DNA from 3 places in the Thermosipho globiformans genome. Region 1 is predicted to be linked to each of the others. Evidence: riboswitches for the same ligand, from Rfam matches in the RefSeq annotation. Region 1 holds a riboswitch; each other region holds the start of a gene.
What was found. A riboswitch is a leader RNA that binds a small molecule or an ion and turns the genes downstream of it on or off. The one in region 1 is predicted to bind cobalamin.
Positions count from the first base shown of each region.

Region 2: it holds a riboswitch for cobalamin, as region 1 does, so the genes downstream of both, EO083_RS08790 (ATP-grasp domain-containing protein) here and EO083_RS06205 (GIY-YIG nuclease family protein) in region 1, are expected to answer to the same signal.
Region 3: it holds a riboswitch for cobalamin, as region 1 does, so the genes downstream of both, EO083_RS04390 (ABC transporter substrate-binding protein) here and EO083_RS06205 (GIY-YIG nuclease family protein) in region 1, are expected to answer to the same signal.

Region 1 covers NZ_BHXD01000007.1:59,915-65,608, reverse strand. The annotation lists gene EO083_RS06230 (cobyric acid synthase) at 1-1,310, opposite strand, end outside; gene EO083_RS06225 (adenosylcobinamide-GDP ribazoletransferase) at 1,311-2,009, opposite strand; gene cbiR (cobamide remodeling phosphodiesterase CbiR) at 2,006-2,617, opposite strand; gene cobU (bifunctional adenosylcobinamide kinase/adenosylcobinamide-phosphate guanylyltransferase) at 2,614-3,111, opposite strand; gene cobT (nicotinate-nucleotide--dimethylbenzimidazole phosphoribosyltransferase) at 3,108-4,049, opposite strand; gene EO083_RS06205 (GIY-YIG nuclease family protein) at 4,046-4,429, opposite strand; cobalamin riboswitch at 4,482-4,650, opposite strand; tRNA gene EO083_RS06200 (tRNA-Pro) at 4,685-4,761, opposite strand; gene EO083_RS06195 (GGDEF domain-containing protein) at 4,978-5,694, shown strand, end outside.
Region 2 covers NZ_BHXD01000014.1:30,311-36,004, reverse strand. The annotation lists gene EO083_RS08800 (aspartate-alanine antiporter-like transporter) at 1-1,034, opposite strand, end outside; gene EO083_RS08795 (succinate--CoA ligase subunit alpha) at 1,036-1,716, opposite strand; gene EO083_RS10120 (hypothetical protein) at 1,652-1,879, opposite strand; gene EO083_RS08790 (ATP-grasp domain-containing protein) at 1,872-2,891, opposite strand; cobalamin riboswitch at 2,951-3,132, opposite strand; gene EO083_RS08785 (queuosine precursor transporter) at 3,213-3,845, opposite strand; gene EO083_RS08780 (oxygen-binding di-iron domain-containing protein) at 4,060-4,824, shown strand; partial or broken gene EO083_RS10200 (methyl-accepting chemotaxis protein) at 5,190-5,669, shown strand; gene EO083_RS08770 (DUF3783 domain-containing protein) at 5,685-5,694, shown strand, end outside.
Region 3 covers NZ_BHXD01000004.1:51,165-56,858, forward strand. The annotation lists gene ribH (6,7-dimethyl-8-ribityllumazine synthase) at 1-314, shown strand, start outside; tRNA gene EO083_RS04365 (tRNA-Leu) at 350-438, shown strand; RNA gene ssrA (transfer-messenger RNA) at 500-859, shown strand; gene EO083_RS04375 (sigma-70 family RNA polymerase sigma factor) at 862-1,482, opposite strand; gene EO083_RS04380 (HAD-IIA family hydrolase) at 1,493-2,296, opposite strand; gene EO083_RS04385 (FecCD family ABC transporter permease) at 2,324-3,301, opposite strand; gene EO083_RS04390 (ABC transporter substrate-binding protein) at 3,301-4,179, opposite strand; cobalamin riboswitch at 4,242-4,407, opposite strand; gene EO083_RS04395 (1-deoxy-D-xylulose-5-phosphate reductoisomerase) at 4,432-5,493, opposite strand; gene EO083_RS04400 (thiamine diphosphokinase) at 5,472-5,694, opposite strand, start outside.

The DNA.
Region 1 (5,694 bases):
CTAACCACAATATTTTTTTTTGAGTAACCTCTTTGTATTCTTAAAAAATTTAAGAGTTTTTCTAGAAAATCATTGTTGTGGAATATGTTATGAATGTATGTAGCAAAGATATTATCTTTAATGGCACCATCTTTTATAACTTTCTTATTAAAATATATTTTTGAAAAAGGTTTTTCAAATGATTTTGTAATTCCATGGTGAATTTCAAAGCCTTTTACGGTTGTATTAAATAATTTTTCTTTTGCATATACGTTTCTTACTGTCTTTTTGTCTATAAAGTATGTATATGAATTGAGATATCCAAGTCCTTCGTATTCTTTTTCTTCTTCTACAAGTTTTTTGCCAAGCATTTGATAACCACCACATATGCCAAATAAAAATGCACCTTTTGAAAGAGCCCTTTTGATTTGTGTGTTTTTTTCTTTTAGCCATAGCAAATCGTGAATTGTTGATTTTGTACCAGGAATTATAATTAGATCAACATCTTCCCTTATGTTTTCTACATACCTTGCATTTGTATTTAAAAAGAGAGGTTCAAAATCAAAGGTATTTGATATATGTGGAAGTTTTAGTATATCTACTTTTAGATCACCTTTTCCTTCTTTAAATGGAGTAATATCTTCTTCAAAGAGGTTGTGATTGAAATATTCTATAGTCCCAAGAAACTTTATATTAAATCTTTTTCCAAACTTTTCAGGGAAATCTAAAAGAAGCCTTTTGTCTCCTTTGAATTTGTTGAATATATACCCTTTTACTAATTTTCTTTCTTCTTTATTGAATAAAACCATAGTTCCTGCAATTTGCGCAAAAGCACCGCCTCTGTCAATATCTGCAACCAATATTACACTTGCATTTGCCTTCTTTGCAATTGCCATATTTGAAATATCTTTTATATTTATCTCTGCAGCAGATCCTGAACCTTCTACAATAACAAGCTCATGCTTTTTTTCTAAATTTTTAAGACATTCATATGCAACATTTAAAAGTTCTTCTTTGGATGAATACATGTATTTCTTGTTTTTAATCTTTTCTACTGGTTTTCCTTTTACAATAAGCTGGGAGCCAGTGATATCAGGTTTTAAAAGTATGGGGTTCATAACATAACTTGGTCTTTTGTTGCAGGCAATTGCCTGTATATATTGTGCAATCGCCATCTCTCCACCATCATCGCTTACTATGCTGTTTAGAGAAATATTTTGAGCTTTAAACGGTACTACGTCTACTCCTTTTTTTGCAAAATATCTGCAAAGAGCTGTTGCAATGGTGGTTTTACCAACATTAGAGGCTGTTCCTTGTACCATTAATACCATCTATACCACCTCAAGTATAAGCAAAATAAGGCCATGCACGAAAAGACAAGTTCCACCAAGCACATCACCTGTTACGCCACCAATTTTGTTAGTAGCGATTTTTGATATTAAGTAAGTAGTTATCAAGGTTACAGTCAATGAAATGATATATTGTTTAAAGAATATAATAAGGAAAAATGTAAATATTGTTGAAAATAATAAATTCTTTTTTTCAAAAGGAAAAAACAATGCACCAAGTCCTTCTTTTTTGGCTGGCTTTGAAAATGCCATTAAAAGCACCATAGAATATCTTCCAAATGTTGAAGATATAAAGAAATGAAATGGTTTTGCATTTAAATAAAGATGCCAGAAAACTACTACAAAGAGTGTTCCAAAGAAAACAGCAAATGGTCCAACGTCTCCTTTGCTCATAATTTCTAATCTTTTTTCTTTGGTTGATTGGTTTAAAAAACCATCGAGTGTATCTAAAAATCCATCGAAATGGAAGAGGTCGAAAAAATAAAAGGCTAACACAAGGAAAAAGACTTTAAGTGCCAGGTTATTTGATAATCCTCCAAGATAATATATGCTGCCAACTATGTAACCTACTAGCGGAAAAAAGCCTGGAAGTTTTTTAACCCTTCTATCAAAGTCATTTACTTTAATATTTAATGGCAGTCTTGAGATAAAGGAAAGTGAAAGAAGAAAATTTTTTATCATAAATTTTCCCTCCAGAGGTTGTAGGAATCTAAAAAGTCGTTAAGATCGAAGACTTCAAAACATATATATTTAAGATTTGGCATTAATTTCATGTATTCTTTTGAAAGTAAAAGAGTTTCTTTGTCAAGTTTTAAGTGATCTTGATCACCTTTTACTCCCATTAAATGAAATTCTACGGTATTTTCGAAAAATTCTTTTGTTACTTTCATACCTAAAATGTGATGACCAATATCAAATACCGTTCTATCGTGTATTAAAATGTCTTTTTTTAGATTTTCAACGGAAATTTTGTCTGATTTTTTCAACAAAGGTTCTATACAATCTATTGGGTGGGCAACATAATTTAATATTGGTAAGTTACTTTCTTCAAAAAAATTAAATGCCTCTTCAACGTTGTTTATACAGTCTGTTGGAAGATGTACGGTATATTCTAACCCGTATTTTTTTGAGATTTTATAAAGTTCTGGAAGTTCATTTTTTAGCATATGTCTTGTTTCCTTGTCAAATGAAAAAACAAGAAGTTCTACAAAATCGACTATTTCAGCAACTAGTTTAACATTTTCAAGATAACCTCCAGGAATAAGCCATGAAGTGGTTCCTATTTTCATTTTATTTTCACCCCTATCCCCGATACCATTAAATAGACATTATCTGAAAGTGATGCAACTTTTTTGTTGAGCAGTCCCAAGATGTCTACATATTTTCTTGAAAGTTTGTTTTCTGGTATTATTCCCCATCCTACTTCATTTGTGATGATAATTAAGTTGTAATTGATTCTTTGTAGTGAATCAATGAGTTTTTTTGTATAATATTCTATATCTTTTTCATAATAAAATAGGTTTCCAAGGTAGGTTGTAAGGCAGTCAAGTATTGCAACTTCATACTTTTGATTTAGACTTTCAATGATTTTATAGATCTCTATTGGTTCTTCAAAAGTGTCAAAACCTATTCTTTCTTGTTTGTGCTTTTCTATTCTTTTTTTCATCTCTTCATCAAAAGCAACGCCAGTTGCAATAAATGCCTTTTTTTCAAAGTTTTCTGATAACTTTAAAGCAAAACTACTTTTTCCTGATTTTACACCACCAGTTATAAGAGTTATCATGATATCACCTTTTTATTTTTAAAGTTAAAGTATTTTATAGCAGCTTCTATTAAATAAACAGATAAAGCTGCTCCAGTTCCTTCGCCAAGTCTCATATCAAGATCTAAAATAGGTCTTACGCCTAGGCTATCTAAAATGATTTTATGCCCTTTTACTTTTGATAAATGTCCGAAAAAGGCGTAATCTAAAACTTTTTCATTTATCTTATACGCTAGGTAAAATCCAGCGGTTGTTGGAAATCCGTCTACAACCACAGGGACTTTATTTTTAAAAGCTTCTAAGATAAAACCTGCCATTTGTCCTATGCAGTATCCGCCAACCTTTGAGAGAACATCAATTGGATCATTTGGGTTTGGTCTATTTATTTTCAAAGCTTTTTTTACAATATTTCTTTTCTTTATTACGGAAGAAGGAGGTATAGGTGTTCCAATATCGGTTATTTTATCCACATCAAAACCAAATGCAGCAAATATTGCTGTTGCTGTTGTTGTATTACCGATACCTTTATCACCTATTACAAGTAAATCAGCACCTTGCTTTATAGCTTTTTTTGCAACTTTCATTCCATATTCAATACACCTAATTGCTTCTTCTCTTGTCATTGCAGGTCCCTTTGAAAAATCTTTTGTACCATATCCTACTTTCATTTTTACCAATGAAGGATTATCTTCAAAATCATAATCTACACCACTGTCCACCACAAAAAATTTAAGTCCCATATGCCTTGCAAAGACATTTATGCCTGCACCACCTTTAAAATAATTTAAAACCATTTGGTAGGTGACGTTTTTAGGATATGCGGAAACTCCGTTTTGTACTACTCCATGATCTGCAGCAAAAACATAAACTCTTTTGTCCTTGAACATAGGCAATGGAGTTTGCTTTTTTATTTTAAAAAGTTTATTAGCAAGTTCTTCAAGATACCCTGCCTCATTCATTTTAATTCCCCCTTGAGTATGTTAGAAAGTATTTTTGAAAATTTATTAAAATTATCTATATAATATAGATTAGTCTGCACTCTTAAATCGGAACTGCCAAACCCTTTAGGACCTGTAAAAAATTGAGACATGTAGAGTGAAATCTTTTCCTCACATTTTGTATTTGAAGAAACCATTATAACTGATTTTACGCTTGATTTATCAAGAAGATAATCGATATGCCAGTGTAACTTTTTATTTTTGGACAAGTGCCTAGATACTCTTTTTTCAAGATTGTTCATAGCAGAGCCCACATATACGTAAGTACCTTTTTTTAGATTCCATTTTTTTATTTTGGTATCTATTGGCAATTCAATTAATAGTAAGTAGCATCCTTTCATATTTTCACCTTAATAAAAACAAAAATTTCCCCGAAATGCCCTAGCATTCGGGAAGTAACTTTCATCATAGGCAGGTCTCCCGGCTCCCGGATCAACCTACTCTCCACGCCTTCCCAGGAAATACTCCCAGTGGCATTCTGTGGATTTCGTCCCCGGTTACGGTTGCTGGGCAGCCCCGGCCTTTCACCGGCGTTCCCTTAACCTATGATGGTTTTCTATATTATATACTATAAAAGGCCGGATTACCCGGCCTTTTGGTCGGGGTGACTGGACTTGAACCAGCGACCTCTTGCGCCCCATGCAAGCGCGCTAGCCAACTGCGCTACACCCCGATACATTAAAATTATATTCTATCTTTCTTTTTATGTCAAACACTGTAAAATTGTTGAATCTTGTAAAAATATGATTTTTTGATTTGTTCTTTGCTGAAAAATGTGAATTTTTGAAGAATCTCAATATTAAAGATTGTTATATAAATCTGAAATTTTTTTGTCGAATTTTCAGCTTTTTTTATGATAAAATTATACGTGGGTATAGGAGGCGTATAAATGGTTAAATTTTATCTAAAATATTTTTTAATTGCTTTTTTGATTTTTTTATTATTTCCAATGTTGTTTTATTATTTTTCACATCCAAAAGGAGTAAAAATTGAAGAAGCAGAGAATGGAATAAAACTTCCTATTTCATTAGTGTTAAATTCTAGGAAAACTATTAATTTAGAATTTAAAATTCCAAATGGATATGAGTATGTGTATTTTCCATATGTTGAATGTTCGTATATTAAAGTGTATTCTTCGGGGAAATTAATTGGAAAATATGGGTTCAATGACAGGAATGCACATTCTTGGTTTATTCCTTTTTTGTTTGAAATTCCGGAGAATATAAAAACTTTGAAAGTTGAGATTAGCGGTGTTTATTCAATTGGACTTGATAGTTTTTATTTGATAGATAGAAATGAAAGGATAAAATATATCTGTTTAAAGTTTTTATCAGATAATTTAATAAATATATCTATAGGGCTTGTTTTAACACTTGGAATATTACTTTTAATGCTTTCAAAAAATACAACATTACTTTCAAGAAAAAATGCATATATATATTTTGGACTTTCTAGTATTTTTGCCTCTATATGGGTTTTTGATCTTGTGTCGTTTGAAGCTTTTTGGTTTCCTATAAGGAAGTTATTTATAGCATCTGCGTATTTTTCACTTTTATTAATAATTGTTGGATTTGAAACTTATAATTTTTCAAAGGTTGGTAAAGTA
Region 2 (5,694 bases), on a different contig from region 1:
TCTAAAGCAGCTCCCAATCCTGGAGTACTTGTCATACCGCCAGTTATTGCACCGGCGAGTATTATCCAATCAAGTTTGAAGATGTATTTTCCTATTATATAACCAACTAAAATTGAAAAAATGGCGCAGACAAATGAAATCACCATGAGATATAAACTTTCTCTGTTAAAATTTGAAATTACCTTATAACCGCTTCTTAGACCAATCGATGATAAAAATATTACAAGTCCTAAGTTTTGAAAGACCTTTAGTATATTTTTATTAAATTCAAAACTTAGATTGCCTATTTTTCCAAGTGAGCCTAAAAATAAAGAACTTAATAATATTCCCCCAGTGTTTCCAAGTTTTAAGGATGCAAATTTTAGGTTTAAATTTAAATTTCCAATTAGTATACCTAAAATTATAACTATTGAAAAGCTAATAAAATTAAAATTGGAATCTTTTGAATTAGCGATGCTTTCAATTTTATATGATTTTTTTTCTTCATTTATATTAATTTTAAAAATTATCGGGATAAAATAAATTGAAAATATTACTGCTAAAACACCGGGTATATAACCAACTGTATAGCCATAAATAATATCGGTAGAGCCTTCTTTTATGCTTTCAAGTGCACTAGCTAGACCAGGTGAGCTTGTCATGCTACCAGAAAAAACTCCTAACAAATTGAGGTTGTTTAAATTGGTAATGTAGGTAAAAAGTAATGTTGAAATAAATCCTGAAAAAGTTATTAAAAAGCCTAAGATTATAAATTTAAAGCCGTGGGTTTTGAGAATTTTTTTAATATCACTTGAAGCAATTAGGCCTATGGAAGAGACGAACAAAATGAGTGAGAAATTAAAAAACGTGTTTAAACTATTTTGAATGTTAATTAATTCTTTTTGAGAGTTTGTAAATAATGGAAACATCCAGCCAAAGAAAAGACCAGCAAAAAGTGTACCTGAAGTACCTAGTTTAAAGTTCTTAAATTGAATTTTTCCAAGTAATAATCCATTTAAAATTGAGATGAATAATAGAAAAAATGGATTGCTCATTTTACCCCTCCAATAATTCTTCAATGTATTTAGCAACAAAAATACCCATATTATTTAATTTGTTTTCTTTATATTCTATTGAACCTTCATAGCCTTCAATAATAGCACCTGCATGTCCCATTCTTTTACCTTTTGGAGCAGTTCTTCCAGCAAAAAATACTTGTATATTAGCATTATAACCTTTTTTTAAAAATTTTTCTATACCTATTATTTCATCATTACCGCCTATTTCACTGATGATAACAATTTTCCTTGGGTTTAAATTCGCAACAAATTCTAAAGCTTTATCAATTGATGTTCCAATTATTGGATCACCGCCTAATCCAATTGCAATTTTAATGCCAGTGGACTTTTTTGAAAGGTAATTGGATACTTCGTACATTAAAGTACCACTTTTTGAAATAATTGCTATATCACCAGGTTTGAAAGCAGATGATGGCATTATACCAATTTTGCTTATTCCTGGAAAAATAATTCCTGGACAATTTGGACCTACAAATGTTATATTTTTCTCTTTTACTTTTTTATATATTTCGATCATATCGTGAATTGGAATGTGTTCAGTTATTGTGACAATTTTTTTTATTCCTGAATCAATGGCTTCAAATATAGCACTTTTAGCGTGAGGTGCTGGTACGAAAACTATAACTAGTATCGCAATTATATTTTTCAACTGCTTCATACATGTTATCTAATACAGGTATACTTTCAACATTTTTTACAGCTTTGTTTTTTGAAACTCCACAAACTATATTTGTTCCATATTCAATCATTTTTTTCGTGTGAAATTTCCCATATTTTCCTGTAATACCTTGAACACAGACTTTTTCATTTCCATTAATCATTGATACTCCCCCTTATTGCAAATTTAATCATATCGTACATATCATCAAAATAAGCTATGTTATTTTCGTCTAATATTTGTTTGGCTTCTTCTTCATTGGTACCGGTTATTCTGACAAATATAGGAAGATTTTTATTTTCGTTTTTGAATTTTACGATTGCTTTTGCTATTTCGTCGCATTTTGTAATACCACCGAATATATTCATTATGATTTTTTTTACATTTAGTGACTTTAGTAATCTCAATGCTTCTAAAGTTACATTTGAATTTGCACCACCACCAAGATCCAAAAAGTTGGCAGGTTTTCCACCATATAGATTTACTGCATCCATTGTTGCCATAACTATTCCAGCTCCACAACCGATAATGCCAATATCACCATCTAATTTTACGAAATGAAATGGATATGAATCATTTACAAATTCTTGAGCCCATTTTTGTCTAAATAATGCATTGTCATCAAGATGCATTACACAATCAAGCGCGATTAACTTGCCATTTTCATCTTCTGCAAGAGGATTAATTTCAAGAAGGGTCAGGTCTTTTTCAGTAAATAATTTATGTAGCTTAATAACAATATCGTGAAATTTATCGGGAAGCTTTTTATAATCATTTATGCTTAGATTTAAAATATTATTTTTATTATTCTCAATTTCTATACCACCATTTTCTGAAAAAAGTATTTTTATATCTTTTTCTATTCTATCAATATATAAAGAAATGTAATATTCATGTTTAATATTTATTTTTTCTTCAACAAGAATTGCATAAGGTTTTTCTCCTTGAATTTCTTTTTTCAATAATTCAGACGCATTGGTTAAAAATTCGTCTTTTGTGTTTGCAAATAGTATTCCACCTGCTTTCATTCGACTTCCAACAAGGACTTGACTTTTTAATACAGCAGGAAGGAATTTTACTTGTAAATTATCTAAGTTTTTAATGATATAACCTTTTGGTGTTTCAATCCCTGCCTCTTTTAAAATTTTTTTACCAACAAACTCATGGATTTTCACCATCTCACCTCCAAAGTATTGAATAAAAAATTTTTTCTCAATCTTCCCTCGAGATTGAGAAACGCTTTGGAATAAAGGCAGGTCTCCTGGCTTCCGATTCATCCTATTCTCCACGCCTTCCCAGGAATACTTCCCAGTGGCATGTTGTGGATTTCGTCCTCGGTTACAGTGGCGGGGCCGCGCTGGATTTTCACCAGCTTCCCTTTTAAGCCAAATAGGCACCTTTATTCCAAAATAATATTCACTTTTCTAGAAAATTATAACAAAAATTATAATTTTTGTAATCTTTAATTATTTTAAAAAAGGCCAATTAATTGCGTATTATTCTTCGAAAGCAAATTCGTTTTTAATTTTTTTAACGCTCATATTAATTATTGGACTATTGAAAATTGATAGAGCCAGCTTTACTATGTACTGTGATAATATCATGTTAAACAGTACGTTAAGATCGTATGAGCCGAAAAAGGATACTACAACGAAAACTATAGAATCTACAAATTGAGTTATTATCATTGAAAAAGTATTTCTAAAGGTAACATTTCCATAGTTAAATAATTTTTTAGGCAAATTAAAAGCCCAAATATTAGTATATTGTGCTGAAAGATACGCTAAAAAGCTTGCTAATATTATTCGTGGAGTCGAATTAAACACTATTACATAGGCATCGTTTTTATTAAAAATATTTGATGGAGGATAAAATATCACTAAATATGAATATGCAACTAAGATTAGTGAGGCTAAAAATCCAACTTTGATAACCTTTTTGGCCATATTAGCTCCGTAAACTTCAAATATAATATTAGATATACCAAAACTGAGTGGATAAATTAAAACTGATAAAGTGATGACAAATGGGCCAATATTAACTAGTTTTCCTGCTATTATGTTTGAGATGATAATGACGGCGGTAAATAATCCTGTTAAAAGTATTAACCTTTCCTGTGATTTTTCCATGATCAACCTCCTTGTCTATAAATTAACAATTCATTTAGCATCTTATTCTATAACATTGCGTAATAGATTTCAAGTAAAAATAAGGTTAATAACATTAAATATTTATAAATATCAAAGTTTATAATGTTAATATTTTTATAATTCTAAAAAACTGAAAAATGCTCATTTTTCTGGTATAATAAATAATAAAAGGGATAGAAAGGGAGGGGAAAATATGAATAGTATTTGTTTATATGATGATGGCAAGCATAAATATTACCTTCTTGGATGGGAAGAAACAGAGGAGCCAAATATGGTCCCAACTAATCAATATTTAATTGTCCATGATAATAAAGGATTTTTATTAGATCCAGGTGGAGCACATGTTTTCCCAAGGGTACTTGCAAATGTATCTGAAATTATTGCTCCTGAAAATATAGAAGGGATCTTTTATTCCCACCAAGACCCCGATGTTTCTTCTGGAATAACAATGTGGCTTACAATAGCAAGCAGAGCAAAAATTTATATTTCAGAACTTTGGATAAGATTTTTACCTCATTTTGGTGTTTTTGATAAAAACAGAATAGTTGGACTAAAGGATAGAGGGGAGAAAGGTGTTAGATTTTCCGGATATACACTTGATTTTGTTCCGGCACATTTTTTGCATGCTCCAGGTCACTTTAATGTCTATGATCCAATCTCTAAAATATTATTCAGTGGTGATATAGGAGTTTCTTTACTACCGTTTAGTCAAAGAGTACAAGTATATGAAGGTGACTTTAAAAATCTAGTAAGTGCAATGGAAGGCTTTCATAAAAGATATATGAGTTCAAATGCTGCTTGTAAGATTTGGGTTGATAGAGTATCAGAATATGAAATTGATATGATTGCTCCACAGCATGGTGCTGTTTTAAAGGGAAGTGTTGCCAAAGAATTTTTGAATTGGTTTAAGACATTGAAATGCGGTAGCGATATAATTGAACAATTTTACGGGAGATGATAGGTATGAAAATAGATAAAAAAACTTTAAATACTTTATCATCGGCTTTTTATGTGCAAAATTTAATGTTATCTTTTATGTCGCAGTTGGATGAGGTATTAGTTTCTAGGATAACTGATATAAAGGAGGATATAGAAAAGATTACAGGTAGATTTGAAGAATTAAATGATAATATTTTTAAGCTTCTTGAGAATTTTTCAAAAGAAAGCAAAAGTATAGTTGAAAACGTAGAATATGCTACAGAAGTTAATCAGAAAATTAATGATGATTTAAAAAGTCTTGGAACAGATGTTGATAATGTTTCATTAAAATTTAAAGATACAATTGGTAAAACATCTGAAACTTTTGAAAAATTTTCAAAAGTAGAGGAGCTTGTAAAAGCTATACAAAGAATTGCAAAACAAACAAATTTATTGGCATTAAATGCATCTATTGAAGCTGCAAGAGCAGGAGAATATGGAAAAGGATTTTCTGTTGTAGCATCTGAAATTCAAAAGTTGGCAGAAGAATCACAAGAAACATCCGCTAATATTTCAAAGATAATTTCTGAAATTTCAAATTCTGTAAATGAATCTATTAATTCGTTAAAACAAATAGAGGGACTATTTAGTGCAGTTCAAAATTCGTTAAGCGAAGCATTAAATTATATGAAAAAGAATATTCAGGTGTTAGTAAGCTCCAAAAAATTGTATGAAGATACGAGTGAAAGTTTGGAAAATGAATATAAATTGTTGTCAAATGCAGTAGAAATTTTAGGTGAAACTTCTAAGGAATTTAATACGATTAGTGAAGTCATACGTTCAATAGTTAAAGCACAAAATTCTTTGAAAGATTTAAAGTTATAGAAAGGAAGGAAATATATGAAAGAAA
Region 3 (5,694 bases), on a different contig from region 1:
GAAGTATGGAAATTGGATTTGTATTAAAAAAACTTGTAGATTTAGATTTTGATGCACTTATTGCACTTGGTGCGATTATAAGAGGTGAGACATATCATTTTGAAGTTGTTTCAAATGAGATATCAAAAGCTGTTATGCAATTAAATTTAGAAGGGAAAGTTCCAATTTCATTTGGTGTTGTTACTGCAGACACTTTAGAACAAGCTATTAATCGTGCAGGTGCAAAGATGGGCAATAAAGGTTTTGAAGCTGCTATGGTTGCACTTGAGATGGCGAATATAAATAGAAAGATAAATTCAATAAAAAGTACTTGACCAAATTTATAATTGTGGTATAATAAATTACGCGAGCCGAGGTGGTGGAATTGGCAGACACGCATGGTTGAGGGCCATGTGAGCATCAACGCTCGTGCGGGTTCAAGTCCCGCCCTCGGCACCAGGTCCCGAATGCGGGACCTTTTTTTTGAACTTTGGTCTTTTAAAACAAGTCAAATATATACGGGGGCGAACTGGTTTCGACGGGGATGAAATCCCCCAAGAAGCGAGCCGAGGTTTCCGGGTTCCTCGTAAAAAAACTCGGGAAAAAGATAAGTGCCAACGAAGAATTAGCATTAGCAGCTTAATTTAAAAAGCTGCCGTCCTACCAGGGTTTGACCGGGGCTCTGGCTAGGGCGTGACATAACCGGTCTAGCGACTTTGGATTTGCCTTTCGTCCAAAGTCGCGAAATCTTAGAAAGGCTAGGATTTGGAAAGCCTGTCCGTGGGCGTTCCAAATCCGAAGTTTAAAACACGGACTGCGCTCGGAGAAGCTTGGGGGATTTTGTCTTCGGACGCGGGTTCGATTCCCGCCGCCTCCACCAGATTAATTATTAAAGACTTGTTCTATTATAAACCTATCAATTTTTGTTCTCCCAATCCTTTTAGCCTTCTGTATTGTATTGTCCACCTTTTTAAAGTTTACATTTAATTCCTCCTGAATTTCAGCATATGAATAACCATCTAGCCACATTTCAAAAATATCTATTTCCACGTCCTTTAAATGCTTGACAATTATTTCCTTAATTATATCAATGAATATTTTTTTGGGGATATTTGTTGATTTGTCTTGGAGTGAGTAATCGGCTTGTTCCCCACCTTCTTCTTCATCAAAAACATCTATACTTGATGAATCTGAGAGAATTTTATTTTTTTTTCTATTTAAATAAGTAATAAATGTTTGAACCTCTCCCTCTATACTTTTCCATGCAAATGAGTTAAAAGAGCTTCTTTCGCTATCAAAATAAAATACAGCCTTAATTAACCCAATAAGTCCATTTTGGACTATGTCTTCAAATTCAGCCCATGGCGCATAATATTTTGATGAAATTTTAATGACCATTGGATAATACTTTTCAATTATGAGTTCTAGTGCTTCTTTTAATCCACTTTGTGCAAGCTCAACTAGTTTTTCTATTCTTTTTCCTCTAAGATTGTACTTTATCATTATTTATCACCTAAATATATTTTGAAATCTCACCTATTTCTTGAGCAATTATATCAGGTTTTATGTTTTTTATATCACTTTCTTTTGCTTCACCTGTTAAAACTAAAATGGTCAGCACACCAGCTCTTTTGCCAAGAAGAATATCTGTATAGAGTCTATCACCAATTACACATGTTTCTTCTTTTTTTACATTATTTTTTTGCATGATCATTTCAAGAATTAATGGATCTGGTTTTCCAAATATTATATCGGGTTCTTTCCCGGTGGCCTTTGTGATTATACTTGCAATTGCTCCTGTATCGGGAATAGGCCCATCTTTTGATGGACAATTTAGGTCAGGGTTTGTTAAAACAAATAGCTTTCCTTTTGAAACATAACTACAAGCCTTTGCAAGTTTTTCATAGTTTAAAGTAGTATCAAATGTAACAACAACAATATCAGGTTCTTCACTATCTACTACCTTATGTCCAATATTTTCAAATACTTGTTTAATTGCCTTGTTTCCTACAAGATATATTTTTTTGGGTCCAAATTTTTCAAGCAAATATTCAGCAGTTTCGATCCCAGCAGTAAAAATTTGGTCAGCATTTATTGAAAGTCCAGCATTTTTAAATTCTAATAAATAATCATCAATTGATTTGTTTGAATTGTTTGTTAAGAAAACAAATTTTTTGTTTGCTTTAAAAACAGTGTTTGCAAATTCAATTGAACCAGGAAAAAGTTTTCCACTTAAGGAAAAAGTACCATCAATGTCAAGAACAAATAACTTAATATTCTCTAACTTTTTAAGAGAATTCTTTGTAAGAATTTTCATTTTTTCACCTCAAAAGATATTATACTATTATTTTTGTTTTTTAAGAAGGATGAACATTAATGGTGCACCGATAAACGATGTAACAACACCTATTGGAACTTCAATGGGAGAAGCTATAGTTCTAGATATGGTATCAGAAAAGGAGAGAAAAATTCCACCAAGTAGGACACTGCCAATAAGGCTATATTTATGTTTTGCCCCCGTGAGAATTCTTGTTGCATGAGGAATTATTAATCCCACAAAGCCAATTATTCCAGTTTTTGAGACAATCACAGAGATTACAAAAGAACCAGCTAAATAAAAAAACCACTTTATTTTTTCAACTTCAACACCAAGAATTTTAGCTTCCTCTTCGCCTAAAGCAATTGCATCGAGTTCTCTGTTTTTTATTAATGCAATAGAAAACAATACAATTACCGATATTGCTGGAATTATTAAATCATTCATTGTCGTACCCGAAAGGCTTCCAAAAAGCCAAACATATGCGCTTGTTAAAGTTTTACGTGAGAGATTTATTAGTAAGATTGTTGCGGATGAAAATATAGTACTAATTAATACACCTGAAAGAATAAGGTGTGTGATAGGAATTATTCTCTTTCTTTTTGCAAGAATAATTGTTAATAGTGAAGCAAGTAATGAAAATGCAAAAGAAAATACGTTAACACTGACAGTTCTGTTCAATGACACAGCAACATAGAGTGCTAAAACAGCACCAAAACCAGCTCCTGAAGATGTACCAATTAGATATGGATCAACAAGTGGATTTTTCATTATTGTTTGATAGATATTTCCAACAAGCGCAAGACCTGAACCAGCTATAAGGCTCATTAATATTCTTGGGAATCTAACGTTCCATATGAGGAATTTTATTTGCTCATTTTCAGGATTAAAAATTTGAGAAATTGGAACTTTCACAGTTCCTATAGAAAGGTTTATAAGGATTACTAAGAAGAACAAGACTGGAAGGATGATCCTTCCAGCCTTATAAATGTTTATTTTAGTCATTATTTTCCTCCATAAAAGAAATTATAGAAAATTTCAAGGTATTTGACTATATCTGGGGATATTGAGCTTATGTCGTTACCATCAATAACAAATACTTTGTCGTTTTTAACTGCCTTAAGATTTTTAAATATTTCATGCGATTTTATTTGCTTTATGGTTTCATCTGGACTAATGTATGATGCAACAATTATTATATCAGGATCATTGTATGTTAAAAATTCCCAATTTACAGAGAACCATCCATTATTTCCAGAATAAGGAGCACAGATATTTACCCCACCTGCATATGTAATCAATTCATTTACGTAAGAGCCAGTTCCTGCAGTCCAGAGATCTTTTGTTTCATTATTTGGAACCGTTATTGTGAAAAAGACTTTTGGCCTTTTTTCAAGAGGTACTTTTGAGCTTTTTGCACCATATTCTGAAATTGTTTGTTTTATTTTATTTGCAATTTCAGATGCTATTTGTTCTTTACCAAATACATTTCCAAGGAGCATTACATCTCTTGCAACGTCATTTAGTGTTGTTGGATTTAAAACAAGTGCCTTAATACCGAATTTTTCTAACTTTTGAACTTCTGGAAGTTGAAAGCCCCCGAAAGTGATTACAATGTCAGGATTTAATGAAATAATTTTTTCTATGTTTAGCGGTACCATATTTCCAATTTTTTCAGCATTAAAAGAATCCCAATCTGTAACACCAACTATATTTTCTCCAAGACCAAGTTTTACAAGAAATTTTGTGGAACTTGGAGCAGCAGAAACTATTCTTTCCGGTATTTTATCAAAGTTTACCAATCTTCCAGCATCATCAACAATAGATAGTGCAAATATAAATGTAGTTAACAAGACACTTAAGAAAATAACCCATCTTTTCATCCTTTATCCCTCCTATATAATATTTTAAAGAAAAACGCCCACCCTTAGGGACCGCAAAGGTGGATTGCTTTCCTTTCAAATAAGGTATCCCGACTTCCGGATCATCCTACTCTCCACGCCTTCCCAGGAAATATCCCAGTGGCATTTTGTGGATTTCGTCCCCGGTTACGGTGGCGTCCCCGTGCCGGACTTTCACCGGCTTCCCTTATTTGAAAGGGAAAATATTAAGTTGCCTGTAAATAGATTATAACACTAATATTGTTCTTTTGCAATTTGTCTTGCAATTTTGTCTATTTCAAAGATTTCTTTAAAATCATTTATATTTCCATCTATTTTTTCGCATGTGTTTATAACTATATCAGCTATTTTTGAAAATTTTATTTGCCCATTTAGGAATTTTTCTACAGCTATTTCGTCAGCTGCATTAAAGGCTATTCTTTTTGCAAGATCTTTAATTACATTTTTTCCGTAGAAAAATGCCGGGTATTTTGATGGATTTACATCTTCAAATATAAAATTTTTACTTTCAAAATTTGGCCAGTTTTTATTTTCGTATAATCTATTCGGATAACTTAGTGAATAAGAAATTGGAATTTTCATGTCTGGGAATCCAAAATGAATCTTTACAGTTCCATCTTTTAAAAATACAGCTCCATGAACTGTTCCGGTAGGATGTATTTTTACTTCAATATTTTCCAATTCAAAGAGTTCGAAAGCTTCAATTACTTCAAATGCTTTATTTACCATTGTTGAAGAATCTACGGTTATTTTTTTACCCATACTCCAAACAGGGTGATTTAATATATCTTCGACTGATAAATCATCTATATTTTCTTTATCTCTTACTGCACCGCCAGATGCAGTTATTAATATCTTTACCACATTTTCATCAAATATCTGAAAAATTGCAGAATGTTCGCTATCAACTGGTATTAATTCAACGTTATTTTCTTTGCATGCTTTTTTTACAAATGGACCTGCACAGACTAAAGCTTCCTTTGTTGCAAGTGCAAGTCTTTTTGTGTAAGGTATAGAGTCAATTGTTGCAAGAACACCTTCAAAACCAGGTATTGCAGCAACTACAATATCAGGGCGGATTTTTGCCACCATATCTTTTATAGAGCTTACATTAGATTTTACAGAGGAGTAAAAGTACTCTATTTTGAAATCTTTTATAATTTTTTCAGCAAGAGCAGCATTTTTTCCGAAAGCTATACCTTTCACTCTAAAGTTATCAAGTTTTTTAATTACTTCAAGAGTTTGCATTCCTATTGAGCCAGTTGCTCCTAATATTACAACGGTTTTTTCTTCCATCTGAAATAAATCACCTCTCCTTTTTCTACATGTATTTTTATTTTTTCAGCTGTTGTTTCGTTACTTACACCTATTGGATTTTCTATACTCATGTTACCATTGAAGGGGTATTTAAAGCCTTCTATCGTAAAAGTTGCATTACACAAAGGAATAAAAGACCATGTTTCACCTATTTTAACTTCTTTTTCAAGTGCGTTATTT